Regions from separate parts of the Sedimentibacter sp. genome, predicted to be linked through region 2. Evidence: riboswitches for the same ligand, from Rfam matches in the RefSeq annotation. Region 2 holds a riboswitch; the other holds the start of a gene.

Region 1 (16,048 bases), on a different contig from region 2:
TAAAAGCTTCTGAAATAAGAGAACTGCTTAAACTGACTGAAATGCCCGAAATAATTTCCTTTGCAGGCGGTCTTCCGGCCAAGGAATTATTTCCGATAGAAAAGATAAAAGAAGTAATTTCAGAAGTTATGGATAAGGATGGTGCTGCAGCACTGCAGTACGGCCCTACGGAGGGATACAGGCCTCTCAGGGAAATAGTCGCGACAGAGAGAATGTCAACTGCACACATGAATCTTACTGCCGATGATGTGATCATAACCACAGGTTCTCAGCAGGGACTTGAGTTTTCAGCAAAGCTGTTTCTGAATAGGGGTGACGTTGTAATTTGCGAAAGTCCCAGTTATCTTGGAGCCATAAATGCATTCAAGGCTTACGAACCAAAATTTGTTGAAGTTGAAATGGATGAGCATGGCATGATAATGTCAGAGCTTGAAAAGGCTCTGAAGGAAAATCCTGAAGCAAAAATGATTTATACAATTCCTGATTTTCAAAATCCAACAGGCATAACACTCTCCGATGACAGAAGAAAAAGAATTGCTGAATTAGCTTCAGAGTACAAGATTCCTGTAATAGAGGACAATCCCTATGGAGAACTCATATATGAAGGAGAAGTTCATCCTGCAATAAAGAGTTTTGATAAGGAAGGTTGGGTTGTGTTTCTAGGCACTTTCTCAAAAACCTTCACTCCAGGTCTGAGGCTGGGATGGATATGCGCTTCACCTGAAATACTAAATAAATACGTGCTTATAAAGCAAGGAGCCGATCTGCAGTCAAGTTCACTGGACCAGAGGATTGCTGCAGTATTCATGCAGAAGTATGATTTAAACGAACACATAGAAAAAATCAGGGATGTTTATGGAAAACGCAGAACACTGATGCTTGAAAGCATGGACAAGTATTTTCCTGAAGAAGTGAAGCATACAAATCCCTACGGCGGACTCTTTACGTGGGTTGAGCTGAGAGAGGATCTTGATGCTGCAGCTATAATGGAAGAATGCATAAAAGAAAATGTTGCTTACGTTCCGGGAGGAAGCTTCTTCCCAAACAGCGCCAGAAAGAACTTTTTCAGAGTGAATTATTCATGTATGCCTGATGAAAAAATAGTTGAAGGTATAAAAAGATTGGGAAAAGTTTTAAAAAGGTACTATTAGTGTTCATAAAATGATTTTAACATATGAGATCCTTCGCTAACGCTCAGGATGACAGGAATGCACTAAATACAGCATCCTGTTTTATAAGACTGAACCAAAAGAGCTGTCCTGGTAGAAACATCTATTTGGACAGCTCATTTTTTAATCGGCAGGATTTACTCAGCCTGCTGCTAATCTACGAGGAAACTTAAAAGAGCGATGGAAATTAATTTGTCTTCGACAGAATCTGAACGTGACGTCATAACCAATGGTACTTTTGTGCCAATTATCACTGAGCCAACTCGCTTTTTAGCGTAATACGTTATTAAGAGCAAGAACAGGTGCCATATCCTTTGTTCAGCTGTTAAGATTAAGATTCAATTCCAAAGTATTTTCAGGTGCCATGTCCATAACCGGAGCCGCTTTTTTGATGTTCTTTGCTGTCGGTCAGATATCACTTGGAGCAAAAGCCTTTGCTGTTGCTACCGGTTCCGGACAATATTATGTCGGTTTATTGCTGACGGTAATTGTTACAATAATTTACACCATGTCAGGCGGTATAAAATCTCTCGCTAAGGTAGCCGTTGTGCAGGGTGTTATAATGCTGATATCTGTTTTAACAATAGCAATTGTTCTATTAACAAAAAATGCAGCAGCTTACGGAAGCCTCGAAGCAGCTTTGAGAACTGCTGCAGAAACAAAACCTTCGCTGGTTCTTGCAGATGCCTGGGGTTTCTGGCAATCTCTTGGACTAGCCATATTCGGTGGAGTCGGTTTGGGCAGTATTCCTCATGCGCTGTCAGTAACCCTGACATACAATGACCACTACAAGCTTGCCAGAGGTGCCATGATAAGCTGTATCGTATTTACGGTTTGTCAGGGAATCATGTGCATGATCGGACCCTGGACTTATGCATTGAATCCAAATATTCAGTCAGCTGACTACACTACCATGTATGTTGCAACGAACCTACTTCCTTCATGGTTGGGCGGAATCATATTCTGCGGAGTGTTTGCAGCCATCCAGTCTTCAATAGCCGGTGTTTGTATGGCAGGAGCTGCTCACCTTTCAAAAGACTTCATAGTTGACTGCCTGCTGCCTGATACGACAGATGAGAAGGCTGCAAAAATCAATAATGTAATGGTTCTTGTGGTAGCTGCTATAGCTGTTGCAATAGCTTGGTTCCCATCACCGTTAACTCAGATGGTAATAAACTTTGCAATAGGTGCTCTTGCTTCAGCATGGTACGTGCCGGTATTTATGGGATTCTACTGGAAGAAAGCAACCTCAACAGGCGCTTCAGCTTCAGTGATACTTGGTGCCATGACTTACATAGGATTGTATCTTGTTTCCACAAATCCGGCTACTAAACCATGGTGGGTTGCAAACATGGGAAACATGAATCCATTCCTGATTTCGATAATCGTATCATTCCTCGGAATGTATGTGGGAAGCTTATTGACACCAAACAGGAAATCGCCTTTGGGAGTTTACCAGGTTTGGTTCTGTGAAGATTATGATGAAAAATATGCATCACTGAATTTCAGTAAGAGTTCGAAGTAGTTAATATTTAACGCTTTGTAACAATAAAGCGGCTGTGGATTATTGTCCGCAGCCGCATATATTTGAAATCTTTATATCCATTCAAAATTTAATCTTTAAACATAATCCTAAACTGTTCTTTTATCATTTTTGTCCAATCTATTATATCATCTTGTTTATCATTGTTAGTACACCATTTCATAAGTATACCTGTAAAAACAGCAATGCAATGAATATAAGTCTCATTAAAACTCATTTTAGTTGAAAAAGCATTTTCATTAAGTGCATTCTCTATTATTGAAGTCAGATTATCAACATAAGAACGTCCTTTTACTCTAACATCTATTGATGAATTAACTTGACTTACATATGATGCTCGGGTTATTTCTTTGCCTATTTTTTTGAAATAATTAAACGCACATAAATTTAAGCTGATTAATTGTTCTTTGAAGGGAAGCTTTACATCAAAGAAATAATTTTCTGCTATGTATTTATCCAAACCTGAATTGACAGACATAGTAACTATGTAGTCCTTTGAAGGGAAATAATAATAAAAAGAGCCCTTTGTTAATTCACAATTATTGCATATATCATCAATTGTAACTTTATTTACGCCGTATTTTTTAAACAATTCTATTGCTGAGTCTAAAATAATCTGTCTCGTCTGTGCAGATTTCTGTTCTTGAAATGTTGTATTAATCGACATGTTTATCATCCTAGTTATTTTTTTTATTCATGTGATTAATTGTAATAATTTTATAATTTAATGTCAAGCCAATTAAAATTAGAAAATGTTTGTTAGTAACTTGACAAACAATTGGATGCTGATTATAATATAAAACATACCGCATAACATACCGCGGTATGTTATGCGGTAGAAAATTTTATAATTGGGGAGAGAAAATTATGTTTAAAAGAAATTTTAAATCTTTAACCGCTTTGATGCTAGCTGTTTTAATGATAGTATCAATGGTTACGGGTTGTTCACAACAAAGTGCAGCAACTCAGAATGCGGCACAACAGAGTTCTGCAAAATTGTATAATGCTGGAACTTATACTGGTGAAGGAAAAGGAAACAATGGAACAATTAAAGTTGAGGTTACATTTACAGATGCCGCCATTGAGAGCATAAAGGTAAAAGAACACAGTGAAACTGCTGGGCTCAGTGACCCGGCTATCGAAAGAATTCCAACAAAAATAGTTGAAGGACAAACGTTAAAAGTCGATGCTGTAACTGGCGCAACAAACAGTTCTAAAGGAATCATCGAGGCAGTAGCTTCTTGCGTGCAACAGGCTGGAGGAGATGTGGAGTCTCTAAAGGCAGCAGAATCTCAAGCAATTAAGGAAGAATCAAAAACAATTGAAAAAGAAGCGGATTTATTGATTATAGGTGCAGGCGGGGCAGGACTTACTGCTGCAAATGCTGCTATGGAGAACGGAGTTAAAAATGTAATATTAATTGAAAAACTGGCTTCTTTCGCCGGTGCATCTTCAATTGCCGGTGGTCTCGCCGGCGGAGGCTCCAAATTGCAGAAATCTTTCGGCTTAACTGATGACTCACCTGAAAAAATATTTATGGATATAGTAAAAGGTGGAGAGTATGCAAATGATCCGAGGTTAACTTGGATATGGGCTAATGAGATGGGACCAACACTGGATTGGCTTATAGAAGATATGGGAGTTGTTATTGAAAATCAATTCTCTAATTTCCCTGAACACTCAGTTCAACGTTCTTACTACGTAACGGGCAAAAGTATAAAGATGCTTGAAATTTTGGCTGAGAAGTTTGAAGCTGCCGGTGGAACTTTAATGATGGAGACTGAAGCTAAAAGCCTGATAATGGATGGAGATGCGGTAATAGGAGCAGTAGCAGTTGACGGCGATGGCAATACAGTAAATATAAAGGCTGAAAAAACTATTCTGGCAACAGGTGGCTTCGGAAATAATCCTGATATGCTTTCAGATGCTTTGGACGGGGTATTATTCTATGGAGCAGCTTCTTCAACAGGTGAAGGCATTATTATGGCCAAAAATGCAGGAGCAAAACTTAAATTCATGGACTACGTTAAAATGTACCCTCAGGGAATTGAAGTTGAGCCCGGAAAAGGAAGGGTAGCAACTGTTCATAGCATGCAAACAACACAAAAGACAGGCGCAATATATGTTAACAAAGAAGGCAAGCGTGTTGTAGATGAAAATTTAGATTTTGTTTCTATAAAAAATGCTACAAAAAAACAAACTGATAAGATAATTTACCTGGTAATGGATCAAAAAGCTTGGGATAAATGGAGCGTACTTGCAAACGGAGATGAAAATTCAAGTGCTGCTGGAAAATTCACATTTGAAGAGCAAGAAAAATGGTTCAATACGCCTGATGGAACTCCTATTTTTAGACGTGGCAATAATATTGAAGAAGTTGCCAAATCTGCTGGAATTGATGGGGTAGCATTAAAAGAAACTATAGACAACTGGAACAAGATGGTTGAGGCAGGAGCAGATTCTGAATTTGGCCGTGAAGAGCTGTTCACGCTTGATACGGATGGGACATACTACATAGTTGAACAAAAACTCAGGTTTGCTACAACTTTAGGCGGCCTCAGCATAAACGAAAACTTTGAAGTTTTAAATGCAAATGATGAAGCTATTCCAGGTCTATATGCTGCCGGAGAAAATGTTGGAGGCATCCATGGATATGAATCAATGCCTACGTGTATGCTTTCATGGGCAGTTACATCCGGCAAACTTGCAGGGGAATCTGTTGCGGCTGCTTTAAATAAATAATCAATATTATAATACAAATTAGCGGCTGTGGACTATTGTCCGCAGCCGCATATGTTTGAAATCTTAATGTCCATCGAAAATTTAGTTTTGCTGTCCATGATTTCATAGATGTCTGTTATGAGTTTTAAAACCTTGCTTTTTTCGCCTCTCACGAAGGTTGAAAGAACTCCCACGCTGTTTTCAAGACCTGAATCTTCTATGATGTCCAGCACTCTTTTTACATCTTCCATATAATCGTCACTGACGATTGGAGTGAATGTTATCTGGCATGAAGCTATTTTTTCCACAGGGCACATATGTAACCTCCCACTGTTTTACCAGCCATTTCATTTTCCTTTTCGTAAATGTAATCCTCTTCAGGGGAAAGGGGAGAAATAAACAGGCATTGACCGGAATCAGCAAGTTTTTCTTTGTTCCAGTTTTTTAAGTCATCTAAAGTTTTAAACTTTGCGTACTTAAACACGGTATCCTTGTTGAAGTCTTCATCCTGATATAATTTTCCCCAGCTGCTGTTGGCTGAAATGGTTCCAATCAGCACCTGGCCGCCTTCCTTGACAACCCGAAGCATTCCTTCAAGAGCCTTCGGAGCATCCTCATCCTCTACAAATTCAAAGGCAGCCATGGAAAATACTGCATCAAATTCATTTTCCTTAAACTTTAAATCAATCAAATCCATATGCAAAAACTTGATGGGGAGATTTTCTTCTGCTGATTTTTTGCGTGCAATGTCAAGCATGTTGTCTGAAATGTCAATTCCTGTAACATTGCAGCCCATCTTTGCAAGCTTTATGCTGAAGTTACCTGTACCGCATCCGATGTCCAGAACATTCATGCCCTTTTCAACGCGGATCATTTTAAAGGCAAGGTCTGTTTCAACCTTATCAACAAAGTTTCCCTTTTTATCCGTATACCATGCATCGTAATCAGATGCAACATTATCAAATATAGCCATGATTCTCACTCCGTTTCATTTGTACTGCAGCTATTCAAGACTCTTAATGATGTGTTTTTTATAGCTCATGAATTTTTCGCTCACGATGAAATCCTTATGCCTTGGTTTAGGTTCGTCAATTGTTATTTCTTCCGTAATCTTACCGGGTTTTCCTGCTATGATATAAATCCTGTCAGATAACAATATGGCTTCGTCTATGTCGTGGGTAATGAGGAATGTCGAAAGCTTTATTTGCTCCATGACATTCAAGTACCATTGGTGCATGTTGCCCTTTGTAATGTTGTCCAGTGCGCTGAAAGGTTCGTCCAACAATGCAACCTGGTTTGAAAAAAGATATGTCCTAAGCAGTGCGGCCCTTTGTCTCATACCCCCTGACAGCTGGTTGGGATACTTGTTTTCAGTGCCTTCAAGCCCAAACTCTTCAAAATATTTTGAAGTGTATTCACGAGCCTTTGATTTTTTCTCTCCCCTTATGATCAAGGGGAGAGATACATTATCAATTATGGTTTTGTAGGGAAGAAGCAGGTCTTTTTGCAGCATGTAGCTTACATTGCCTGTTGTTCCCGTTATGTTTTTACCGTCCAGTTCAACCGTTCCGCCATCAGGCTTTACGAGGCCTGCTATCACATTGAACAACGTTGTTTTTCCAACTCCGCTAACTCCTAAAATGGCGACAATCTCTCCCTGTTTCAATTCAATGGAAATATCATCTATGACTTTAGAACCTTCATAGCTGACAGTTATGTTTTTAGTAGCTAGCTTATTCATCGGCTGATCCTCTAATCTTTGTATTTATCAAATTAATCCATAAGGTATAGGTTTGTAAATCCTGCCCCTTTAGGAATTTCACTTTCAATGAGCTTGTTTTCAAACAGCCATCCATAGAAGCCGTCCCATCTTTCCTGGTCTATATAACCCCACTGCGCCGCGTCTGCAATATATTGGTCAGCAAGCCATTTCTGACTTTCTATTACTATTTCTGAATCCAGTTCAGGAGCAGCTTCAAGCAGTATCTTCGCTGCATCCTCAGGATTTTCTATTGCAAATTCATATCCCTGTTTTATGGCAGACAGTGCTTTTTTTACAGTTTCAGGATTTTCCTGCGCATAATTGGTGTTTGTGATAAGTACAGGGCTGTAGTAATCAAGTTCTGTACCGTAGTCAGCAAAGTTTAAGTAGTTTGTCTCTAGTCCCTTAACCTTTGTTGCTATGCCGTCCCATGCATAATATACCCAAACGGTGTCTATATCTGTCTGCAAGGCTGTGATAACATCGGTTACAGTGCTGGGCACCATTTCTATTTCATCGAAGTTTCCGCCGTCATCTTCAACTATCTTTCTGATGATGGCCTGCTCAATGGGCATATCCCATGTGGCATAGTTGTGACCGGCCATTTTGGCAGGGGAGTCAATACCGTCTTCCTTAAGTGAAATTATACCTGAAGTGTTGTGCTGAATCAATGCGGCAACTGCTGTAATGGGCATTGAGTTTGCAGAAGCAAAGTTTGGTGCCAGCGTGTCCTGGAAGCTTATTCCGAATTCGGCTCCGCCGCCGCCAACCAAGGCTTCAGCTCCACCCTCCGGCGGCTGCATGATTTCAACGTCCAGTCCCTGTTTAGCAAAATATCCTTTTGACTGGGCAACATATAAGCCTGTGTGGTTTGTATTGGGCGTCCAGTCAAGTACGATTCTTACTTTCTGATTTTCAGCAGTCTGATTGTTGCTGCCCTGATTCTGAGACTGGTTTGAACTGCAGGATGCAAGCACAAACAGTGAAAGCATCAGCACAGCAACCAGATACAAAGATTTTCTTTTTATGTTTTTCATTTTCATTGTCCTTTCAATTTTGATATTCAATTTTCTTTTTTTGTATTTTCCCATGGCATTGCTGATTTTTTTAGAAAAGACACTGCAAACATCAGCAGCAGACTTATGGCTGAAATAAAAAATATAACAGCGAACATCTTGTCAAAGGAATAAGATTTTCTTACCCTGGTCATATAGACACCAAGGCCCGTGAAGCCTCCCAGCCACTCAGAAACCACAGCCCCCACCACCGAGTAGGAAACTGAAATTCTAAGACCTGAGAAAAACTGGCTTAAGGCACCTGGCAGCTTAATATGTATGAAGCATTGAAGCCTGTTTGCACCCATTGCCCTCAACAGATTAAGAGCATCCTTGTCTGCGGAGTTAAACCCTTCCAGCAAGCTAACGGCTATGGGGAAAAACGTCGTTATGACTATCAGCGTGATTTTGGGCAAAATTCCGTAACCCAGCCAAAGAACCAAAAGAGGTGCTATGGCAACAGTAGGAACAGTCTGCGTCAGAACCATGATTGGGTACACGGATTTGTAAAAAAAGTTGAATCTGTCCATGAGTACGGCAATGACAAATCCCAGCGCTGTTCCGATGGTCAGGCCCAAAAACGCTTCAGTCAAAGTTGCCTTAGCATGTTCCATCAAAAGCGGAAAATCATTGACAAATGCCATAACCACATCAGCAGGAGAAGGAAGCATGTACTTCGGCACAACCCCCGTGGTGGATAAAAGCTGCCATACGATCAATATGACAACTATGGCAAAAAACGGAGATACCTTATTGATGATGCTTTGTAACTTTTTTTTCAATAGTCAGCACACCACCATCCGGAGCATAACCTATTTTTACATATGAAGATACCTTCGGAGCTCCTGCCTTGACTGCTATTAACTGGCAGTTTTTAACTATTTCCATCAGTTGGTCATAATCTCCTTCAATCGAAGTTTCGCTTGGTCCCACATAGTAATTTAATCCCGTGCTCTTAATATACGCAATTACTTCATCTACAATACGGATTACCTCTTCATCAGAATCCACATGCGGTAATACCTGAATAGCTACATTTGCTTGCATAAAGCCCTCCTGAAATTTAATTAGTATAGGTATAACAAAAACCTCTCCGGCAATGGGAGAGGTTGTAATCCTAAAGGTTATGCGCCAATATATACAATCCCTACGCCAGCATTACCTGGATCAGGTTCCAAACAGTTTTACTGTTTCAGGGTTTTGAACATTGGAGTAGTCCGCTTCTCAGCCTAATTCATTAAGCTCCCCTATGAATTAAATATTATCATAATGAAATGTTGTTGTCAAGGAGTGAGAAGAAATCAAGTTCTTTGGAGGTCTTTGTTGGCGGTATCTTCAATGAAACCCAGTTTAAAAAGTATAGCGGTTCGGCTGCTGACATTCAGCTTGTTGAAGATATTATCCATATGTGTCCGAACAGTATGAGTACTGATATACAACTTTGAAGCTATTTCTTTGTTGGAGAATCCCTGAGAAAGCAATTCCACAATTTCCAGCTGTCGTTCAGTAAGGTTGTATTTATAGGTAAAAGCATGCACATTTTGGAGTTTTGTTGGTGATTTTTTAATTATATAAAGAAGGTAATAGGTTTCAACACCGTTTTGCATACTTGGAACAATCGAAGGCACTATCTTGATAGTATAGTTATCCAGTTCATAATAAATGGCTGAAGTGGAATCCTTGGATTGAAAAGATATATTAGGCAATATATTTTGCACAACTTCATGGACTGGATCAGAAATAAAGGTTTCGCTTAAAAGATCGAGACAATAAATTTTGGCAATCTCATTACTGTTGATGATATTCCTTCTTTGATCAAGAACAATCATGCCTATGGGCAGCTGTGATATGCAATTTTTGTAAATCTGCTGCTCATTTTTTATTTGAGTTCTTACAAGATACTCGTGGAGTTGATAAGTTATATTGTCATAAAGACTTCTTAGAATCTCATAATCCCTGGGAGTAAAGTTACCTTCTTCTTTCGGACGAAATATACCAAGCGCACCGATCAGCTGGTTATTGAACTTTAGGGGCATGGCTACTTCATAATATAGATTATCCTTTTTCAAGAAATCTTTGTAATACTCCGTTGCTTCAAATTGTTTTAAGGACATAAGATCGGTTATTGCAATCGTTTTCTTAGTCATCATAAAGTAACCCATGTTAATTGGATGGAAAATATCTGTTTTGAAATAGTACTCAGCATACATCTGAAAAAGTTGTCCACTTATATTGAGGCCTATAGGGCTAGAAAACCGGCCGTCAGAATCAATTAGATGAAATGTGAGGTAGTTGAATGAAAAAATATTTGAAATGTTTTTTAACAATTCATAACGGTAATCTCCCTTACCGTTATGAATTTGAGAAATAAACTGCAGGATTTTGTCGTAATCCTTAATTGTGAGAAGACTTCTGCCCATATTAAGACCTCCCTCAAAAATTTTTTATCATGCCATTTTATTATTATAATTATATAAATATTTTAAATTTTTAGCAATAATAAATTGTTGAAACTATAAAAATACGTAAATTTACGTATGTGTTATTCAAAAAAATAAGGAATTTATGCGATGATAACGATTTTATTATTTGATAAGATTTAATAAAAAAGAAAGGAGAGACAAATATGAGCATTGAAGTTTATATGCCAAGATTAGGTGCGACTATGAAAGAAGGGACCTTGGTAAACTGGTTTAAAAAGGAAGGCGATACTGTTAAAAAGGGAGAGTCTTTGGCTGAAATATCTTCAGAAAAATTGACCAGCGAGATTGAGGCATCAGCAGATGGATATATGGACAAAATCATTGTCCAAGAAGGAGAGACAGTTCCTGTGGCTACAGTAATAGGAATAATTTCTGAATCAAACAGTAATACGAACCACCATACTGCACAGTATACAGAAATCAAAATAGAGGATCAACAGGGTCCTAAAACAATATTAGAGTCAAAACCGGTTAGCAGCCTTAGAAAGGTTATCGGAGAAAGAATGTCTGAGAGTTTACGCATATCGCCACAGGGAACAATGACTACGCGAGCAGACATGACGGAATTGATATTATTAAAGGATGAATTAGCTGAGCTTGGAAAGAAAGTTACATACACTGACATATTTGTTAAATTAGTAGGTCTTGCCCTTGAGAAAAATCCACTTTTAAATGCATCTATGGAAGATGGCAAACTGGTTTTATATAAATCTGTTAACATCGGCGTTGGAGTAGGAAGCGAAGATGGATTGTTTGTGCCTGTTATAAAAAATGTAGAGCAAAAAAGCCTGATGCAAATATCACAGGAAATTAAAGATATGGCATTAAAAATTAAAGAAAAACGTATTACCTCTGATGAAATGACGGGTGGAACATTTACTATCAGCAACCTTGGAATGTTTGATGTTGATATTATTACTCCTATCATCAATCCACCTGAAGCTGCTATTTTGGCTATCGGAACCACCCGCAAGGAGCCAGTGGCTTTAGAAGATGATAGAATAGTTGTACGCCCCATGACCACTTTATCTCTGACAGCTGACCATGCTGTAATGGATGGAATTCCTGCGGTAACTTTTTTATCAACAATTAAGGATCTCATGAAAAATCCAAAGGAAATTATTAATATTTAGCGGAGGAGGATCATTAGTAATTAAATTCAGTTAAGTCGAAATAAGTCAATCTAAAAACACAATGGAGGTGTAAAAATGAAGTACTCAGAAAGTGAATTGCTAAAATTTTATGAGCAGCTGGTTAGGGGTCGTAAGTACGAAGAAAAAATAATTACTCTGCTTGGACAGGGTAAGCTACAAGGTTTTTTCCACCTGGGGATTGGACAAGAGGCATCACAAGTTGGAGTAGTTAATGCGCTTGGACCAAATGATTATTTAGTGCCAACACACCGATTTCATCCTGGTCTGGTAAATAAGCTTGATTTAAAGAAATTGACTGCTGAGCTTTTAGGCAGAAGGTCAGGTTACAACAAGGGTCATGCTTTCACGTTTCATATTTCCAGTAAAGCAGAACGCATATTACCGGTAAACGGAATGTTAGGAGCAGGAATCCCTAATGCAGTTGGATATGCCTGGGCTTTGAAAATGGATAAAAAGGATTCTGTAGTAGTTTGTGTTTTGGGAGATGGTGCAGCTGCAGAAGGTAATGTGCATGAAGGCATGAACATTGCAGCTAATCTGAATGTGCCTATCGTTTTCTATATTGAAAACAATGGTTGGGCTGTATCTAACCCGTTTAATGAACAGACTAAGATTAAAAACCTTTCTGAAAGAGCGTCTGCCTATGGCATGACGGGAATTACTGTCGATGGTAATGATGTAATAAAAGTTAAAGAAACTCTTGAAGATGCCATTGCTAAAGCGAGAAAAGGGCAACCGAGTATAGTTGAAGCCAAGGTTAGTCGCTGGAGAGGCCATTTCGAGGGAGATCCAGGCTTTTACAGAAATCCCGAGGAGCTTGAAACCGCCTACAAAGAGGATTGTATTAAGCGCATGAAAAATACGTTGCTGGAGCAAGGCATAAGTGAAAAGAAATTTGAGGAAATAGATGAAAAAGTACATCAGGAAATAGAAGAGGCCTTCAATTATGCAGAGAAAGAACCATTTCCTACTGCAGAAGAAATTCTGAATTACGATAATGTATATGCAACAAATCTTGGAGGTGATTTGTTATGAGAATGCTTACTATGAATCAAGCAATTTTGGAAGCCCAAATGGAGGAAATGGAGAGAGATCCAGATGTATTCCTTATTGGAGAGGATGTAGCCATGCTTGGCAGTGCTTTTCAACAGTCTGCTGGTCTATATCAAAAATTTGGTCCTGACCGCGTATTCAATATGCCAGTTGCTGAATCCGGATATGCTAACTTTGGTGTTGGAGCTGCTACGGCAGGCAAGAGGCCTATCGTGGAAATGCAGTTTGGAGATTTTGTCATCATGGCTTTTGATGCGGTTGCCAGTCAGGGTACAAAGGCTCGTTACATGTCGGGTGGCGAACTGAGTGTACCTATGACAGTACGTTGTCCTCAAGGAGCAGGTGTAGGTGGTGGTGCCCAGCATTCCCAGTGTATAGAAGCTTGGTTTATGAACTTCCCTGGAATTAAAATTGTTATGCCGTCAACACCATATGATGCAAAAGGACTTTTAAAGACTGCCATACGTGATAATGATGTGGTGCTGTTTTTAGAACATAAATCTATGATGGGCGTTAAGGGTGAGGTGCCTGAAGGAGAGTACACCATACCTTTAGGCCAGGCACAAGTGGTCAGGGAAGGGAAAGATGTGACGATTATAGCTCTCCAGACTCAAGTATACCAGGCTTTGGATGCAGCAAAGGAGTTATCTAATGAAGGAATCGAAGTGGAGATTATCGACCCCCGCTCCTTAATACCTCTTGACACTAAGACGATAGGGGAGTCAGTAAAAAAGACTGGACGTGTGGTTATTGTGCATGAGGCTCCTAAGAGAGGCGGATTTGGCAGTGAAATTAGCGCTGTCATCACAGAAAAATTTTTCCCATATTTAAAAACACCAATCATCAGAATAGGAGCAGCCAACATTCCGTTGCCATTCGGAATGACTGAACAGTATTGTCTGCCTAATAAAGATACTATTGTGAAGAGTGTTAAAGATCTTTTGAAGTAATACCAGCACCTCAAATAATAGGAAAAGAGGAATGAAAGATGATATCTATTAATTTGGAAGGTAAAAAGGCCATTGTCACAGGTGCAGCAAGCGGCTTAGGAAAAGCTATTGCCTTGAAGCTGGCTGAAGCAGGATGTGATGTTGGAATTGGAGACATGAATTATGAAGGAGCACAAGAAGTAGTCAGACAAATAAAAAACATGAACGTTGCCAGCGTGGCATTCAAAGTTGACACCAGTAATGCAGATGATTTCAACAAGGGTGTAGATGAGGTTGTAAAAGAATTTGGTAAGCTTGATATTATGGTGAATAACGCAGGCATTGGAATCATGAAGCCATTCATGGACTTAACACAACAAGAAATTGATAAATTGGTAGACATAGATCTCAAAGGTGTAATCTATGGCACAAGGGCAGCACTGAAATATATGGTTCCACAAAAATCAGGGAAAATCGTCAATATGTCTTCAGTAGCGGCTAAAATGGGATCTCCTGGGGCAGCGGTTTACGCGGCAGCTAAAAACGGAGTAATTGCATTGAGCAATTCTCTGGCTCGTGAGGCAGCTGAATGCAACATCAATATAAATGCTGTCTGTCCAGGAATCATCAGAACAAATATGTGGGAAACGCAGTTGAAATTAATGACGAATAACGGTGATGACACAGTAAGGGATAAGGTCTTCAATGAGTTTTCAAGCAGTCAGATTCCGCTAAGAAGGCCACAAGAACCAGAAGATATTGCGCATATGGTTGTCTTCTTGGTATCTGACTTGGCTAAAAATATTACAGGACAGACAATAAATGTAGATGGTGGATGTGCAATTCACTGATATTTTCGATTAGGGCTTTGGCTTGGAGTGGTATCAGGTTCAAAGCCCTTTTATCATTATAGGGGCAGGAGATGCCAGAATTGATTAATAGAAATTTTATTGAAAAGGTGAGTAAAATGAATGAACAGATATCTTCAGATATTGCAGTTATTGGTGGAGGGCCAGGTGGTTATGCTGCAGCTATACTGGCTGCAAGGATGGGTGCAAATGTCGTACTAATTGAAAAGAATAAGTTGGGAGGTACCTGTCTGAACGCAGGCTGCATCCCAACCAAAGCACTTTTAAAGTGTACGGATGTTTATGCTTCAGCAGCCGATGCGTCTGCGTATGGTGTAACATACGGTCCTGTCTCATTTGATTTTAAAAAAATCATGTCTTATAAAAACCGTGTAGTAACTCAATTGGTTGGTGGTGTCACTCATTTAGTCAAGGCCAACAAAATAAAGTTTATTTCAGGCGAAGGAAAGCTTATGAATTCCAATACCATTTTGGTGAAGGCAGAAGATGGTTCTCAGGAAGTTCATGCTCAAAACATAATTTTGGCTACCGGAGCAAAAGAAGTGGTTATTCCTGGGTTTGAGCCCGATGGGGAGAAAATATTGAACAGCACTCAAATGTTATCCTTAAATGAATTGCCCAATAATTTGGTCATCATAGGCGGTGGTGTTATCGGTGTTGAATTTGCATCAATTTTTACCCGACTTGGTGTGAAGGTTACTATAATTGAGTTGACTGACCGCCTCATACCCTTGGAGGATGAAGAGCTATCGGAAAATATCAGAAAATTTTTGGAAAAGCAAGGGGTTTGCATTTACACACAAACACTTGCCCAAGGTATTGTCAAGCAATCTAGTGGGGAAATATGCGTTCAGGTAAAACTACCTGATGGTGATTTACAATTGGTTGAGTTTGATAAATTGTTAGTTTGTGTTGGGCGAAAGGCATTGCTGAGTGATGTGGGAGTTATGGAAATTGGAGTTCGTATGAGAAACGGTCATATAGAAACAGATGAACAAATGCGGACTAATATACCAGGTCTTTATGCAATAGGAGACGTTACACTTAGTGAACAGTTAGCTCATGTTGCTTATATGGAAGCTCGTACGGCCGTATTTAATATAATGGGTAAAACCTGTAATGCTGATTATTCTGCTATACCCCATTGCATATATACAAATCCTGAGATAGCTAGCGTGGGCCTCTCAGAGTCAAAAGCACGCGAGCTTCATGGTTCAGTAAAGATAGCTCGTTTCCCATTTGCTGGTAATGGCAAGGCTTTAATCGAAGGGCACAATGAAGGTTTTGTAAAGCTTATCATCAATGAGGAG
Region 2 (16,048 bases):
AATCACAAAAATATTCACTACGAACATGATTTACAGAAAGCCTGAACTTATGGGTAAACCGTGGTATGAAGAAGTTGACATGTCCAAATACATTGCAAACATCATCGATACGTTGAACTACGACAGATCGCTGAGCGAACTTTTGGACCCTGTTCAAAAAATAAAGAAACTGCTCAAATAAGAATTAAGCAAATTTGCATGAGATTAAAATGTCTGTCCACGGGCAGACATTTTTATTTCGTCCTCTGTCCGATATCATTCATTTCATTATGAAAGTACTGGCAGCTGTGCCTTACTATGGACGAAATAGCACAAGTATTTCATTGACAGGTTGTGAAAGACAAAAACAAAAAAATTGAAATATAAAGAATTATGTGGTATAATTTTTATCATTGTATCTTAATGGTACATTTTGCATAATTTGAACGAAAATCAGTAAAATATATGAAAAGGAAATTCAGGAGGATAAAAATGAGTTTCAGAATGGACATTGGTATAGACCTTGGTACTGCCAGCGTATTAGTTTACATCAAGGGCAAAGGAATTGTAATTAACGAACCTTCTGTTGTAGCAATAGACATAAACACAAACAAGATCCTGGAGGTCGGTGAAGAAGCGAGAAAAATGCTTGGACGTACGCCGGGAAACATAGTTGCCATCAGACCTCTGAGGGACGGAGTAATCTCAGACTTTGACATTACTGAGAAAATGCTGAAGTATTTCATAAAGAAGGCAGTTGGAAATTCCATTATAAAACCAAGGGTTATCATATGTGTTCCAAGCGGAGTTACAGAAGTTGAAAAGAGAGCTGTGCTTGAGGCAAGCAACAATGCCGGCGCCAAGAAGACTTACCTCATAGAGGAGCCTGTGGCTGCGGCAATAGGAGCAGGTCTTGACATAACAAAGCCTTCAGGACACATGATAATAGACATGGGCGGCGGAACTACCGACATAGCAGTCATTTCCCTGGGAGGAATTGTTGTCAGCAGATCCATAAAGGTAGCAGGAGACAAGTGCGACGACGCCATAGTAAGATATGTAAGAAAGAAATACAATGTGATGATAGGTCTTAGAAGTGCTGAAGAGCTGAAAATCAACATCGGGGCCGCCTTCCCCGCAGAAGAGGAAAAGTACATGGAAGTAAGAGGAAGAAACCTTGTTACAGGTCTTCCTGTAAACCTGACCATATCATCATCCGACATGCTTGAGGCTCTTGAGGAAACCATAACCTCCATAGCTGATGCTGTTCACTCTGTTCTTGAGAAAACCCCGCCTGAACTGGCTGCTGACATCAGCGAAAAGGGTATCATCATGACCGGAGGCGGCTGCCTGATTCAAGGTCTGGACAAATTGATCAGCAAGAGGACCGGATTGAATGTTATGATTGCAGACGACGCCATTTCATGCGTTGCAAAAGGAACAGGACAGTCATTGGAGCATATGGATGTGCTTAAAGACTCACTGATAACCGAAAACATAAAAACTAACTACAGCGCATCTTAATGAACATGTGGGATTCCGGCCTGGTTGCCGGGTCCCTTATTGCATTTGACCAATTTGGGAAAATAAATACAGAGGTTGAGTATGAAAATTAAAAAAGCAGTTATACCTGCAGCAGGTCTGGGAACCAGGTTTTTGCCGGCTACAAAGGCAATTCCGAAAGAAATGCTCCCCTTAGTCGATAAACCTACAATACAGTACATAGTCGAGGAAGTAATTGCTTCTGGCATAGAAGACGTCCTGATAATCACAGGCAGGAACAAGGGCTCCATAGAAGAACATTTCGACAGGGCTGTGGAACTTGAAGACAATCTTGAGAAAACTCACAAAGAAGAGTTATTGGAAGAAGTAAGAAAAATATCAAAAATGATAAACATACACACAGTGAGGCAAAAAGATCCGCTGGGTCTGGGTCATGCTGTTTACTGCGCAAAATCTTTCGTCGGAAACGAACCATTTGCCGTGCTGCTGGGGGACGATGTGGTTGATTCAAAAAAACCGTGCCTGAAGCAGATGATTGAAATGTTTGAAGAATATAACTCCACAATTCTGGGCGTGCAGCCGGTAGCGTGGGAAAATGTTAACAAGTACGGCATAGTATCCGGCGAAAAATTAAACGACAAAATATACACTGTTAAGGATTTGGTAGAGAAGCCGGCAATGGAAAAGGCACCCACAAACATAGCAATTTTGGGAAGGTACATAATAACACCAAAGATATTCGAAATCCTTGAAAATACTAAAAAGGGAGTGGGCGGTGAGATTCAGCTTACGGATGGACTGAAGGATCTTTGTAATATTGAGGATGTTTTTGCATATATTTTTGAAGGCAGAAGATACGACGTGGGAAGCAAAATAGGATTTCTTGAAGCAACCGTTGACTTTGCACTGAAGAGAGATGATTTGAGGGACAGCTTCAAAGCTTATCTGCGAACTATAAATTTGGATTAAGGGGTGTTGTCATGTACAGAGAAAAGTTGGAAGTATGGCTGGACAGTCCGTTTGTAGACGAATCCTTAAAAGAAGAATTGAAAAAAATCGAAAAAATTGAGAGTGAAGTTGAGGACAGGTTCTACAGGGAGCTGGAATTTGGCACCGGAGGCATGCGGGGGAAAATAGGGGCAGGTACAAACCGTATGAATTTCGTTACTGTAGCAAAGGCAACACAAGGCATTGCAGATTTTTTAAATGAAAAATACACGGATGGAAACATAAGCACTGCAATTGCGTACGATTCAAGAAACATGTCAAGGGAATTTGCGTCAAAGGCAGCAGCAGTTTTTGCCGCAAACAACATAAAGGTGTACTTGTTTGAAAGCCTCAGGCCGACTCCTGAACTTTCATTCGCAGTGAGACATTTCGGCTGCAAGGCCGGCGTTGTGATTACTGCAAGCCATAATCCGCCCGAATACAACGGCTACAAGGTTTATGACCAGTTTGGCGGCCAGGTTGTTGGAGATGCGGATGAAATAATCATGAAAATAAACAGTGTTAAGCTTAAGGACATAAAAACATCCGAAGATAGCAGCAAAATAGTTATGGTGGGAAACGAGCTGGATACTGTCTACATAAACAAGGTTAAGAGCCTGAGCATCAGGGATGATGTGGATAAGAATATTAACATCGTATACACTCCGCTTCATGGAACAGGAAACATGCCTGTAAGAAGGGTGCTCCAGGAGCTGGGTTACAAAAATGTGACTGTGGTAAAGGAACAGGAAGAACCGGATCCCATGTTTTCCACGGTAAAGTCTCCGAACCCGGAAGAAATAAGCGCTTTTGAGATAGCAATAAAAAGAGCTGAACAAGGCGGAGGCGAAATAATCATTGGAACCGACCCCGACTGCGACAGGGTAGGTCTGGTTGTGAAGGACGGAGACGGAAGTTACGTTCCGCTGAACGGAAACCAGACAGGGGCTCTCCTTTTGAATTATGTGCTGAGCTCCATGTATGAAAAGGGAAAAATTCCTGCCGACGGAGCTGTTATTAAGACAATAGTAACCAGTGAAATAGGAAGGGCAATCGCATCCAAGTACAATGTGGCAAACTTTGACACTCTGACAGGATTCAAATATATTGCTGAAATGATGCAGCAGTTTGAAGACACAGAGGAACACAGCTTCATCTTCGGCTACGAGGAAAGCTACGGGTATCTGGCAGGGACATTTGTCAGGGACAAGGATGCGGTTATAGCCAGTATGCTCATTTGTGAAATGGCTGCATATTATAAGAAAAAGGGCAGCACTCTCCTGGATGCGCTTAAGGATATTTACAGGGAACACGGATACTATATAGAGGAAACTGTTTCTCTGACCTTTGCAGGCTCAACAGGTCAGAACAAGATGAAGGCCATAATGGAAAACTTCAGGGAAAACAAGCCAAGCTCCTTTGCTGGCAAAAGCATACTGCATGTTTACGACTACAAGATGGGGACTTCATTAAATCTCTTAAACGGTAAGACGGAGCATCTGGACTATCCAAAGTCTGATGTGCTGAAATTCTGTTTTGAAGACGGATCGTGGCTGGTGCTAAGACCATCCGGTACAGAGCCCAAGCTGAAAATTTATTTTTCCATAAATGAGGAAAATGAAAGCAAATCCACGCAGGTTTTAGAAAATACCAAGAAAGAAATATTAAGCGCAATTGACCGCATACAGATAAACAACTAAACAACTGGTGAGGTTAAAAAATAAAATTAGGGAGGCTGTAAATATGAAAATATTTAAAACCACAACCCGAAAAATAATTCTATTAATTTTCGTTTTTGTATTTGCATTTAACACACTGGCTTTTGCTGGAAGCAACCCGTCCAGGGCTGAACTGGAATCAATGATAGATGAGGTTGCGAGGGAAAGAGCTGTTCCTTCGGTTTTGCTGAAGGCAATAGCAAGGGTTGAGTCTGTTTTTGAGCAGTTCAACTCAGACGGAACACCCAAAATAAGCGGCAGCAGCATTGGGCTGATGCAGGTTAGCAACAGAAACGGAGGCTACGACTCCAACAGGCTTAAGTACGACATCAGGTACAACATAGAAGCCGGAGCGGATGTACTCCTGAACAAGTGGAGCATGAGCTCCTACCAGTCCTTGTCTAGCGTTGGAAACATGGACCCGAATATTTTGGAAAATTGGTATTTTGCCCTCTGGGCATACAATGGATGGGCTCAAAGCAATAATCCCAACATTGTGACGTCATATGCAAAGAAGTATACGTATCAGCAGATGATTTACAACGTAATTGAAAAGGAATACGGAAAAAAGGTAAGCAACATTGATTTCTCATATCTTCCGTCGTCGGGACTGCCCAGCAGGTCGCTGGTTGTTCCTACACCAGCCTACGCCAGCAGCGGGGACATAGTCTTTTATGAAAAGAACGACTATGTGAGGACTGACGGTGTGAGAGATTCCTACCAGCTTCGTGACGAGCCTGCAGGAAAGTACATTCGAGAGCTTGAAGGAAATCAGCTGGGGATAATAACAGACGGTCCGGTTCTCAAAAACGGATTCTACTGGTACAAGGTTTACGTGGATGAAAACACTGAAGGCTGGATTGAAAGAAACTGGCTGCTGCGAACGGGAGACACAGAACACGGAAGATACGTCTATGACGATATCGCTTTCCACTGGGCCCGCAAGGATATAATGGACCTTTACAACAAGGGTATCATCAGCGAGTCAAAGTCCTTCAACCCTGACAGCATTGCCACAAAGGAAGAGTTCTTCATATTCCTGAGCAAGGCTATTGACGTAAACAATGAAGAAGATTCAAAAGAAGTTGTAGCTGCAGAAAACGAAGCATCAACAACAGAAGGTGTGACAACAATAGAAGATTCAAAGCTTCCGTTTTCAGATGCCTCGGAAATCCATCCGTGGGCAGTGACGTACATTGAGGATGTTTATGACCGGGGCCTTTTAAAAAGCTACAGGGAAGAACTTGAACCTCTGGAAAGGCTCACAAGAAAAGAAGCTACCATCATAATGGACGGTATTTTCGATGAAGACCAGAAGTATGAAAATCTGGACATAACGACCGTATTCAAGGATCTTGGAAATCTGAGCCAGGAAGAAAAGGAAGCAATTAAGACAGCGTACACAAATGGCTTGATTTCAGGAAAAGGTTCCGGGTCATTCTGCCCGGATGACTACCTGTCAAGGGCTGAAGCCGCTGCCATAATGGTAAAGGTTTCAGAAAAGCTTGAAGAAGTGAACAGTTTAAATTAATCATGAATAAAGGCCGCAAAGTGAATATGGTGCGGCCTTTATTGTTGCATATTGTGGAACCTAATATCGTAAATTCTTTCAAACTCCTTTGTTTCTGAATTGTAGGAAACGGGAGACCTGTTTCTGTTCAAAAGTTTGATTATTTTATAAACATCAATCCAGATTTCTGCTATAGTTTCCTTCTGGGATTCGTCAAATACAAGCTGCATGCCGTAATGAAGGTGAGGAACGTTGATGTTGTTCACATTTTCCTTTCGGCTGTACCCTGTCATGCCTAGATAGCCTATTACATCTCCTGCCTTGACGATATCGCCCTCCTTAAGGGTTTTCACGTAGGGATGGTCTTTCCTAAGATGCGCGTAGTAGTAATACCTTTTGCTGTCGAGGCTTCGGATGCCTATGCGCCAGCCTCCGTACTGGTTCCACCCCAGCGCCTCCACCCGGCCTGTTTCAACTGCAACTATGGGAGTTCCCACTGACCCCATGAGGTCGTTGCCCAGGTGAGAACGTGTAAAGCCGTAGCTTCTTGAGTTCCCGAAGTCATCATAGTGGTTGAAGTAGTAGCCTCCGGCTATGGGAGAAAAAACCTTCAGTCCGTATTTCTGCACCCATACTTTTTTGCCTGGGTTGTTCTCATCGGCCACCTGGATTTCATAAGGCCCCACGAATCCTCCCAACACTGCGGTGTATGCCTCGAAGTAATAGCTGTAGTGTTTCATGTCCTTCGTGAGACTCTCTATGCTTTCACCGCTCTTAAGCTTTGCAATGAGAGCATCCATGTCCTTAGCCCTGTAATTTGAGAAATTTCCGCCGTAACGCACGGCCAGGTATGAAAGTATCTCTATCCAGTTGAGCTTCACTTCTTCATCCACGCTGTTGATGTCTGCCTTGAGCGCCTTGTCCATGGCTTCGTAGGAGACCCTGAAATCAACCCATTTTATGAATGTTTTTTCCTCGTTTACCGACACCGATTGATCCGAGTTCAATAACAATGCTGCTGCCAGGGCCGTACATAGAATTGCTGCAGCGCATGCAAATAATAATCTGGATTTTATTTTAATAATCATTGCATACCTCTGAAATATAATATAATAAATTTTATGCTGACAACAGCCGTGATAGAACAATCTTCGCATTGACGAACAGAAACCATGTTTTAATGCATGGTTGTACAAGAAATTAATTGTATTAATTGAATTTCTATGTTAATATTAAGCTGATTCTAAGTTCGGGAGGACAAATTGAAATTAAAATTTTGTTCGTTGTACAGCGGAAGCAGCGGAAACTGCCAGTATATAAAAACTGAAAACACCACAATTCTTGTTGATGCAGGCCTCAGCGGCAAAAAAATTCAGCAGGAAATTGTTAATATAGGAGAAGACCCGAAAAAGATCGATGCCATATTCATTACCCACGAGCATGCAGACCACATACAGGGTGCGGGTATAATGTCCAGGCGTCTTGATGTGCCCATCTATGCCAATGCAAAGACGTGGGAGGCCATGAGCGAAGCGCTGGGCAGCATCAAGTCCCACAACATAAGAATAATGGATGACTTTGCCGAAGTTGGGGACCTGACACTAAAGTCCTTTGACATATCACACGATGCGGCTCATCCGGTGGGCTACAACATATTTTACAAAAACAAAAAAATAAGCCTCGTTACAGACACAGGCTGCGTCAAAGACAGCATAGCGAACAGCATCATGGATTCAGACCTTCTGCTTGTTGAATCAAACCACGATGAAGACATGGTACTCATAGGACCGTATCCGTGGCCGCTGAAGAGAAGGGTTCTGGGCGAATTCGGCCACATGTCCAACGACACCGCAGGACACCTCATAACCAGAGTGGTGAAAAGAGGAAATGAGATAGTGCTGCTGGGGCATCTGAGCAAAGAAAACAATTTTCCGCAGCTTGCCTACAAGACCGTTGAGAACATTCTGAAAGAAAACTGCATAGAGGTAAATCCGGGAATCTGCCTTGACATGACATACAGAGACAGGTCAAGCAAGGTTTATGAAATATAGGTGAATCATGGAAGAAATAATTTATGCGTGCAAGGAGCACGTTGAGATGGCACTGGACGACATTGTGAATGATGAGGAAAAAGCTCCGGTAATCACGAAAATCCAGCAGGAAAAAAAGTGTGGCTACTGCAATGAGCCTGCCGAATATGAAGTGAAAGCATAAAAAACAGATGGATATGTCCATCTGTTTTTTTGTCCTCAAGAGGAAGCACGTATCTCATTGCGCCTAGGGATACATGACCAAATTATAGGTTCCAGCAGTGGTTCAGTGGGCCTCTTCCTTTTCCTAGATTCAGGTTGCTTTTTAAGGCACCGGTTACATACTGCTTTGCATTGTATATGCTTTCCTTTACGGTGAAGCCTTCCGCCAGGCTGCATGCAATGGCAGAGGACAGGGTGCAGCCTGTTCCGTGGGTGTTCTTGTTGAGTATTTTTTCCTGTTCGAACCAGAAAAGTTCCCCGTGACGGTATAAAAGGTCGTCGCTGGTGTCCTCCAGGTGTCCGCCCTTTATTAGGATGTGTCCTGAGTACAGGCTGGAGATCATTGCTGCAGCCTTTTCCATATCATCCTTGTTTTTTATCCTTATGCCGCTAAGGCATTCTGCTTCAGGTATGTTGGGCGTTATTACAGTTGCCAGCGGCATAAGAGTAGTTTTCAGCATGTCCAGGGCATCATTGTTTATAAGTCTGCTGCCGCTGGTTGAAACCATCACAGGGTCGAGCACTATGTTTTTGGCGTTGTGCAGCACCAGCTTTTCAGAAATGACTTTTATTATATCATTGTTTGGCACCATTCCTATCTTTACGGCATCAGGGCGTATGTCTGAAAACACGGCATCTATCTGCATGGAAGTGAACTCATAGGTGGATTCCATGACGCCGAAAACTCCTGTGGTATTTTGAGCCGTTAGGGCTGTTATTACACTCATTCCGTACATCCTGTGGCTGGTTATGGTCTTCAGGTCGGCTTGTATTCCGGCTCCTCCGCTGCAGTCTGAACCTGCAATTGTAAGTATAGTTCTCATAGCTTGCCTCCTGTTACCATTTTTGAAAGCTCCAGCAGTTCTCCGGCAGCTGAGCTGATGTCGCCTTTTCCGAATATGGCAGATATGGCACAGATCCCGTCAATGCCGGAACCTTTAAGCTTCAGCACATTGTCCTTGCTTATGCCTCCTATGGCAACAACAGGTATGCTGACGGAGTCTGCAATCTCCTTAAGAATTCCGATGGTTATGTTTTCTGCATCAAGCTTTGTTGATGTGGAGAAAACAGAGCCTGCTCCTATGTAGTCGGCTCCTTCCAGCTGTGCCTTCACCGCAGCTTTTACTGTTTTTGCTGAGACTCCGATTATCTTGCCGTGTCCCAGCCTTTCTCTTGCTGCCAGAACAGTTCCATCATTCTGACCTATGTGGACACCGTCCGAATCGGTTTCCAGTGCCACATCTATGTTGTCGTTAATTACAAAGGGAACATTGTACCTGTCGGTGACTGATTTCACCTGGAGGGCAAGCCGTACAAATTCGTCATGGCCTATGTTTTTCTCGCGAAGCTGCACAAAGGTTGCGCCGCCCCTTATTGCTTCCTCCACAGCTTTCGCCAGACTTTTGTCCTTAAGCCAGGTCCTGTCCGTTATTGCGTAAAGTGAAAATGAGTTTCTATCTGGCTTCAATTCTGGCCCTCCCTTCAAGCATGTTGTCATCTATGAGCCCCATGAAATCTATGAGATGCGTTTTAAAGGATGATGTTCCTTCTACCCGGGATGAAATGTTCTCGTAAGCCGTTTCACCGCATATGCCCATGGTGCAAAGGGCAGCGGCGCATGCGTCAACTGTGCCGGCGTTTGCTGCAATAAAAGCTCCCGTTATGGAAGAAAGCATGCAGCCTGTTCCGGAAACCCTTCTCATCATGGGATGACCGTTTCTGATTATGTAGGTTTTGATGCTGTCGGTTACTATGTCTGCGGCTCCTGTTACAGCTATGACTGCCCCTGTTGAACGGGAAAGGTGAACAGCAAATTCTGCGGTTTTGTCCAGGATGTCATCACCGATGCTGTCTGAAATGTCTGCATCAACACCTCTTGTTGAGCTGCTCAGTCGTCCAACGGTCTTTATTTCCGAAATGTTTCCCCTTATGACAGAAAACTTAACTTCCTCCAGGAGGCAGAATGCTGTTTCGGTCCTGAGTTTTGAGGCTCCTGCTCCGACGGGGTCAAGGACCACGGGTATGCTAAGCTGGTTTGCCTTTCTCCCTGCCAGTATCATGGATTTGATTGTGCGGGAGTTAAGCGTTCCGATGTTTATGACCAGAGCATTGCTTATGGCGGTTATTTCTTCGACTTCTTCCTCGTCATCTGCCATGATGGGAGAGGCTCCCAGAGACAAAAGTGCATTAGCGCAGTCGTTGACCGTCACGTAATTTGTTATGTTGTGTACCAGAGGGTGAGCTTTTCTCACGTTTTTAAGCATATCTGTAAACATAACTCGCTCCTTTCACATTCAATTTGTAAATTCAACTTTCTCTCCGTTAAGTATCTTGTTTGTTGTCCTCATGGCGCACATTTTTCCGCACATGGAGCAGCTGTGCTTGTCTGCGGGAGGGGTGCTTTCGAAATATTCCCTGGCTTTCTTCCCGTCAATGGCATAGGAAAACATCTCTTCCCAGTCGATTCTGCGGCGGGCATCGCTCATTTTGTTGTCGATGTCCCTGGCGTTTGGAATACCCTTGGCAATGTCCCCGGCGTGGGCAGCTATCTTAGAAGCTATTAATCCTTCCTTTACGTCGTTTACATCCGGAAGTCTGAGGTGTTCCGCAGGTGTTACGTAGCACAGGAAATCTGCGCCGTTGGCCGCAGCAACAGCTCCGCCTATGGCCGATGTTATGTGGTCGTATCCAGGTGCTATGTCGGTGACTATTGGTCCCAGTACATAGAAGGGAGCTCCGTGGCAAAGTCTTTTCTGTAGTTTCATGTTTGCTGCAATTTCGTTGAGAGCCATGTGTCCGGGACCTTCAACCAGCACCTGCACATTCTTTTCCCATGCCCTTTTGGTCAGGTGTCCTATTTCAATGAGCTCCGCAATCTGTCCCGCATCGGTGGAATCATTGATGCTTCCGGGTCTTAAGGCATCGCCCAGGCTTATGGTTACGTCGTACTCGTAAAGTATGTCCAGAAGCTCATCATAGTGTTCATAGAAGGGATTTTCGTTTCCTGTCATCTCCATCCATGCAAAAATCAGCGAGCCGCCTCTGGAAACAATGTTCGTGAGCCTCTTGGACTGCTTGAAGCTGGCAATGGAGCTTTTGTTGAGCCCTGCATGTATGGTCATGAAATCCACTCCTTCCCTGGCATGGGCTTCAACTACCTTCAGAAAATCCTCAGCCTTGATTTCAAGAAGGTCCTTTTCCAGGTATCCTATGGCGTCGTACATTGGCACGGTGCCTATCATGGCGGGAGAGTAGTCTATGAGCTGGCTTCTGAACGTGTTTGTCTTTCCGTAGTTGCTCAGGTCCATTATCGCTTCGGCTCCGAACTCAATGGACATCTTTACCTTTTCAAATTCTTTTTCATAATCGGCGCAGTCGCCTGACACTCCAAGGTTCACGTTTATCTTGGTCTTCAGCCCTTCTCCTATTCCTTCGGGGCTAAGTGACCTGTGATTTATGTTTGCAGGTATTGCAACCCTGCCTTTGGCGACCAGCTCCCTCAGCTTTTCTGCATTTATGTTCTCCTTGGAAGCGACAACTTCCATTTCAGGAGTGATTATTCCTTTTTTTGCTGCTTCCATCTGTGTTTTGTAGTTCATTTCATACCTCCATATTTTTGTAAAATCCGGTTTTTCTTAAAGCTGTAATAAATACATAGGACATTCCTGCTCCAGCTGCTGAACTCATGATGAAAGGCACGACAAAGCCAAACAAGGCAGCCTCTCTTGACATGATAAACGCTGCAACAGGGTAGGCCAAAAGTGCTCCGATGATTCCTGTTCCAACTACCTCACCTGCAAAAGCCAGGGAAGGCTTCTTGGTGTGCTTGTAAAGCATGGAGCAGAGAAAAGCCCCACACATGCTTCCCGGAAAAGCCAGCAGGCTGCCGGTTCCAATCATAACCCTTATGAGAGATGTAACAAAAGCCATTCCAACAGCATAAGTTGGCCCCAGAGTCACACCTGCCAGAACATTGATCATGTGCTGCACGGGAAATACCTTTGCAGCTCCCACAGGAATCGAAAAAGTTGAGCACACAACTCCTACAGCGATGAAAATCCCTGCCTGAGCTAATTTTTTTGCGTTCGTCATATAGACCTCCAGATTTTTTATTTAAATATTTCTGGTTTTGAATTTCAAGGAATCAAAAAAGGTGCACTTCTTTTGAAGTACACCCAATATAAATTCTCATTCATTCTTCCCTACGTTGGCATTATCCAAATCAGGTACGGTCGAAACATAAGTTTCCTCTCAGCCTTCAAAAGCTCCCGAAAATATTTAGTTGCATTAATAGTAACACTAATGCACATACTAGTCAACAAAATTAAGCTGAAAATAAAATTTGAAAAATAGTAAAAAAATGCTTGTTTAATAATGGCGGCAATGCTATAATATATTCGCTATCCTTGCTCCTGAGTAAGCAGGGGCCAAAGTCCAAAGGGAGGTGACTCAAATGATGAGAAAATATGAAGGCGCTTTTATCTTATTGTCCAATCTTGAAGAAGACGTAAGAAATGCTGAAATCGAAAAAGTAAAGAACATAATAACCCAAAGACAAGGAACTGTCGAAAAAGTTAATGAGTGGGGTCAGAGAAGACTTGCTTATGAAATCGACAAGAAAAGAGAAGGTTATTATGTGTTTGTAGATTTCACTTCAGGCGCAGATGCTGTTGACGAAATAGACAGAATTTGCAAAATCAGTGATAACTTTATCAGACATATGATTACTGTAGAAGAATAGAAATAAACATAAAAGAGGTAAACTAATGAATAGTGTTGTATTAATAGGAAGGTTGGCCCGGGATCCCGAGCTGAGATTCATACCTTCGACAGGTATGGCTGTGACCAGATTGACTTTAGCTGTAGACAAGGAATTGTTCGGAGAAAAAAAGCAACAAGCTGTTAGCCAGGGAAAACCTACAGCAGACTTCATAAATGTTACTATTTTTGGAAAACAGGCTGAAAATTGCGCCAACTACCTTACAAAGGGAAGTCAGTGCGCAGTTCATGGCAGAATTTCAACAGGAAGTTACACTACACAGTCAGGCGAAAAGAGATATACAACAGACATTATTGCAGATAGAGTAGAGTTTATCGGCAGCGGAAAAGGACAGTCATCAGCTCCGCAGCAGGGAAGATCGATCCAGCCAGATAGCAGCTTTTTCGATGAGTTCCCGGATGAAGACAACGACATTTTCCAACCGGTAGATGACGAAGATATACCATTTTAAACAACAATAGCGGAAGGAGGAAATATCAATGAGTTCAAGACAAGGCGGAAACGCTAGAGATAACGACAAGAACGACAGAATGGGTCAAAAAAGAAGACCTCGCAAGAAAGTATGCCAGTTCTGCCAGGAAAAGGCAACACATATAGATTACAAAGACCTTGGAAAGTTAAAGAAATATACAACTGAAAGAGGTAAAATATTACCAAGAAGAATCACAGGTGCTTGCGCTAAGCATCAGAGAATGGTAACCAGAGCTATAAAGAGAGCAAGAACAATAGCATTGCTTCCATATGTAGCAGATTAATCTATAAGATTAAATAATAAAAGATTTGTGCCAGCACAAGTCTTTTTTGTTGCAAAAAAAGATAACGGCTAGCCGTTATCTGCGTCAATTCTTAATTATTAACTATTAATTCTTAATTGTTTTAGTGGCATCCGCCGCCGCAGCCGCTGCATCCTGACTGAGGCTGAACAACAGGCTTAAGGCCTACGCCGTTTCCGTTGTTTTCTTCGCTTGAAACAATTATGAACCCGCCATACTGTTCAATCACAGACTTTTCTGCCATGAATGTCACTTCGTTGATTGTTTCCACCTCGTCAGCTTCAGTTGGCTCGCTTATAGAAACACCGAATATGGGACCGCTGCATCCGTAGTTGTCTAAAGAGATTCTTACGTTGTATGAATCGACATTTGCTTCATCCAGCAGTTCCTTGAATTCTTTATAAGCTGTATCATCTATAAATATCATAAGTTGAATTTCCTTTCTTGATAACAAATTTGTTACATACCATGATAACATACCATTTATTCGATGTACATAAAAAGTTTTTACAATTATTTAGCTGCTTATGTAATGCAATCATCATTATTTTCAATTGCTTTAAAATTTACAAATCAAACTCAAAATTTTTCATTTCTAATTATCAACTGTATTACTTCATGCTGACAATCTCCACTCCGGTGTAGTAGTGCTTCAGTATTTCCTTGTAGTTGAAGCCCTCATCCGCCATACCGTCAGCTCCCCACTGGCTCATGCCCACGCCGTGGCCGTATCCGGTTGTAAGTATCTCAATTTCGTTTCCTGTTTGTATAAAACTGAAATTGGTAGAATTCAAACCAAATATGGATCGCATCTCACGGCCTGATATTTCTTTTCCTTCAATATATATGGTCTTGATTTTTCCTCCCTCACTGACCTCACCCAGCTGAATCTTATCATCCAGATTATCGCGGGTAAGCCCCAGGTCTCCGTATACAGCTTCAAGCTTGCTGATGAAGTCGCTGACTGTCACCCTGATAGAATCGTGAAGCTTGGGTGCTTCGCTTTCATAAGGGCTCTCAACGCTTCTCAAGTATGGTATGGAAGCAGAAAACACATCTTCGGAATTTTCTGTCCTCCCTCCGCTGGTAGAGTGAAACAGAGGTTCGATTATTTTACCTTCATAAGTAAGGATCTGACCTTTTGTTGAGTTGACAGCACCTTCTATTTTGCTCCAATATGCGTCATACCATCCATCATCGTGGGACGCAATCAAATCATCTGTAGAACTCCAAACCTGGCAGTGTGTTCCCGTGCATACAGGTGCATCTGTGTGTTCCGGCTGACCGTTGGGATATTTCTTCATTCTGTACAAAATGTACGTTCTTGCCGTCACGGACTGGGCCTTCAATGCTTCAAGATTGAACTCGGCTGGCATCTCAGAAGCTATGACGCCTTTGAGGTAATCCTCGAAGTCAATGACCATAACTTCGTTGGTCTTAACATTGTACACCTTAATCAACTCAGGCTCAGTAATATCCGAGGTTTTGGGCACATCGTCGTTTGCCTTCCCGGATTCTTTCACATCGTCCTTTACTTCGTCGGCATTTACGGCTTCTGAAGGCTGCTTTGCTTTGAATCTGTCTTCCAATACAGCAAGAGAAATATTTGGAATTGTCAGAAGCATTGCAAAAATAACTGCGGCATAAATCAGACGGTTTAACATTTCAATCAACCCCTTTGTCATAAGTTTCATAATATTTTATGAGCGACTAAAAATTTTAGAACAATTTTGTATTAAATAAAAAAAATGGGACACACTATTGCCAGATAATAAAGAAAAAAACAGGAGGTTTACATGAAAAACAACAGATTGAAAAATGCAAGAACAAAAATGAAAAATTTCTTTATTAAACTTAAAAACAAGGATACAAGCTTTTTTATAATTGCTCTTTGTGTTGTACTTTTGTCAACTGCAATAATTTGGAGATACACATCAAATCCAAATAATGAAGGAAATGAGCAGGCTCAGAGCGGTGCAGAAGATGAAAATATAGGTGCAAACATGGATCCTTACGAAGACTACATTGAAGGTGTAATGGAAGACTACGAAAATGCCAACAAGGGTGATGAAGAAAAGGACAAGGGAGAGTCAAAAAGCCTTGACTTGAAAACTATCAAAGCTCCTCTGGCTGGTGAAATAATCAGGGAATTCACATTGGACGACCTGGTGTATTACGAGGCCATAGGGGAATGGAGAGTACATAACGGAGTTGATATCAAGCCAAAGGATACGCTTGTGATTGAATCTGCTTTTGCAGGAACGGTTGCTTCAGTTACCAGCTCGGAGCTGACAGGAACAGAAGTTATCATAGACCATGGAAACAATGTTAAGACACTTTACAACAACCTGGTGTCCGCATCGGTAAAAGAAGGCGATACGGTTTCTCAGGGACAGACAATAGGCAATGTAGGCAAGACCGTAAGCATTGAATCATCAGACGGAGCTCACCTGCACTTTGAACTTATTGTTGACGGAAAGAATGTCAACCCCATGGACTATATTACGCTGCAGTAGCAAAATAAGGTTCTAACCAAAACCAAAACG

What was found. Region 2 has a riboswitch for thiamine pyrophosphate ahead of thiW (energy coupling factor transporter S component ThiW). Riboswitches for the same ligand answer to the same signal wherever they lie in the genome.
Region 1: it holds a riboswitch for thiamine pyrophosphate, as region 2 does, so the genes downstream of both, AAGU76_RS04470 (thiamine-binding protein) here and thiW (energy coupling factor transporter S component ThiW) in region 2, are expected to answer to the same signal.

What each region holds. Positions count from the first base shown of each region.
Region 1 is NZ_JBCFAS010000001.1:940,479-956,526, reverse strand. It holds gene AAGU76_RS04515 (PLP-dependent aminotransferase family protein) at 1-1,151, shown strand, start outside; gene AAGU76_RS04510 (hypothetical protein) at 1,477-2,694, shown strand; gene AAGU76_RS04505 (TetR/AcrR family transcriptional regulator) at 2,783-3,379, opposite strand; gene AAGU76_RS04500 (FAD-dependent oxidoreductase) at 3,580-5,454, shown strand; gene AAGU76_RS04495 (YkoF family thiamine/hydroxymethylpyrimidine-binding protein) at 5,487-5,750, opposite strand; gene AAGU76_RS04490 (class I SAM-dependent methyltransferase) at 5,729-6,406, opposite strand; gene AAGU76_RS04485 (ABC transporter ATP-binding protein) at 6,437-7,174, opposite strand; gene AAGU76_RS04480 (ABC transporter substrate-binding protein) at 7,207-8,232, opposite strand; gene AAGU76_RS04475 (ABC transporter permease) at 8,259-9,032, opposite strand; gene AAGU76_RS04470 (thiamine-binding protein) at 9,001-9,297, opposite strand; TPP riboswitch at 9,378-9,509, opposite strand; gene AAGU76_RS04465 (response regulator transcription factor) at 9,552-10,670, opposite strand; gene AAGU76_RS04460 (dihydrolipoamide acetyltransferase family protein) at 10,877-11,866, shown strand; gene AAGU76_RS04455 (thiamine pyrophosphate-dependent dehydrogenase E1 component subunit alpha) at 11,942-12,922, shown strand; gene AAGU76_RS04450 (alpha-ketoacid dehydrogenase subunit beta) at 12,919-13,890, shown strand; gene AAGU76_RS04445 (SDR family NAD(P)-dependent oxidoreductase) at 13,929-14,720, shown strand; gene lpdA (dihydrolipoyl dehydrogenase) at 14,792-16,048, shown strand, end outside.
Region 2 is NZ_JBCFAS010000004.1:8,196-24,243, reverse strand. It holds gene AAGU76_RS15020 (ribose-phosphate pyrophosphokinase) at 1-181, shown strand, start outside; gene AAGU76_RS15015 (rod shape-determining protein) at 472-1,503, shown strand; gene galU (UTP--glucose-1-phosphate uridylyltransferase GalU) at 1,585-2,451, shown strand; gene AAGU76_RS15005 (phospho-sugar mutase) at 2,463-4,169, shown strand; gene AAGU76_RS15000 (S-layer homology domain-containing protein) at 4,213-5,718, shown strand; gene AAGU76_RS14995 (M23 family metallopeptidase) at 5,757-6,785, opposite strand; gene AAGU76_RS14990 (MBL fold metallo-hydrolase) at 6,960-7,748, shown strand; gene AAGU76_RS14985 (CxxH/CxxC protein) at 7,756-7,911, shown strand; gene thiD (bifunctional hydroxymethylpyrimidine kinase/phosphomethylpyrimidine kinase) at 7,994-8,773, opposite strand; gene thiE (thiamine phosphate synthase) at 8,770-9,417, opposite strand; gene thiM (hydroxyethylthiazole kinase) at 9,404-10,225, opposite strand; gene thiC (phosphomethylpyrimidine synthase ThiC) at 10,244-11,548, opposite strand; gene thiW (energy coupling factor transporter S component ThiW) at 11,550-12,041, opposite strand; TPP riboswitch at 12,131-12,231, opposite strand; gene rpsF (30S ribosomal protein S6) at 12,403-12,690, shown strand; gene ssb (single-stranded DNA-binding protein) at 12,716-13,180, shown strand; gene rpsR (30S ribosomal protein S18) at 13,260-13,484, shown strand; gene AAGU76_RS14940 (HesB-like protein) at 13,606-13,929, opposite strand; gene spoIID (stage II sporulation protein D) at 14,114-15,166, opposite strand; gene AAGU76_RS14930 (M23 family metallopeptidase) at 15,299-16,018, shown strand.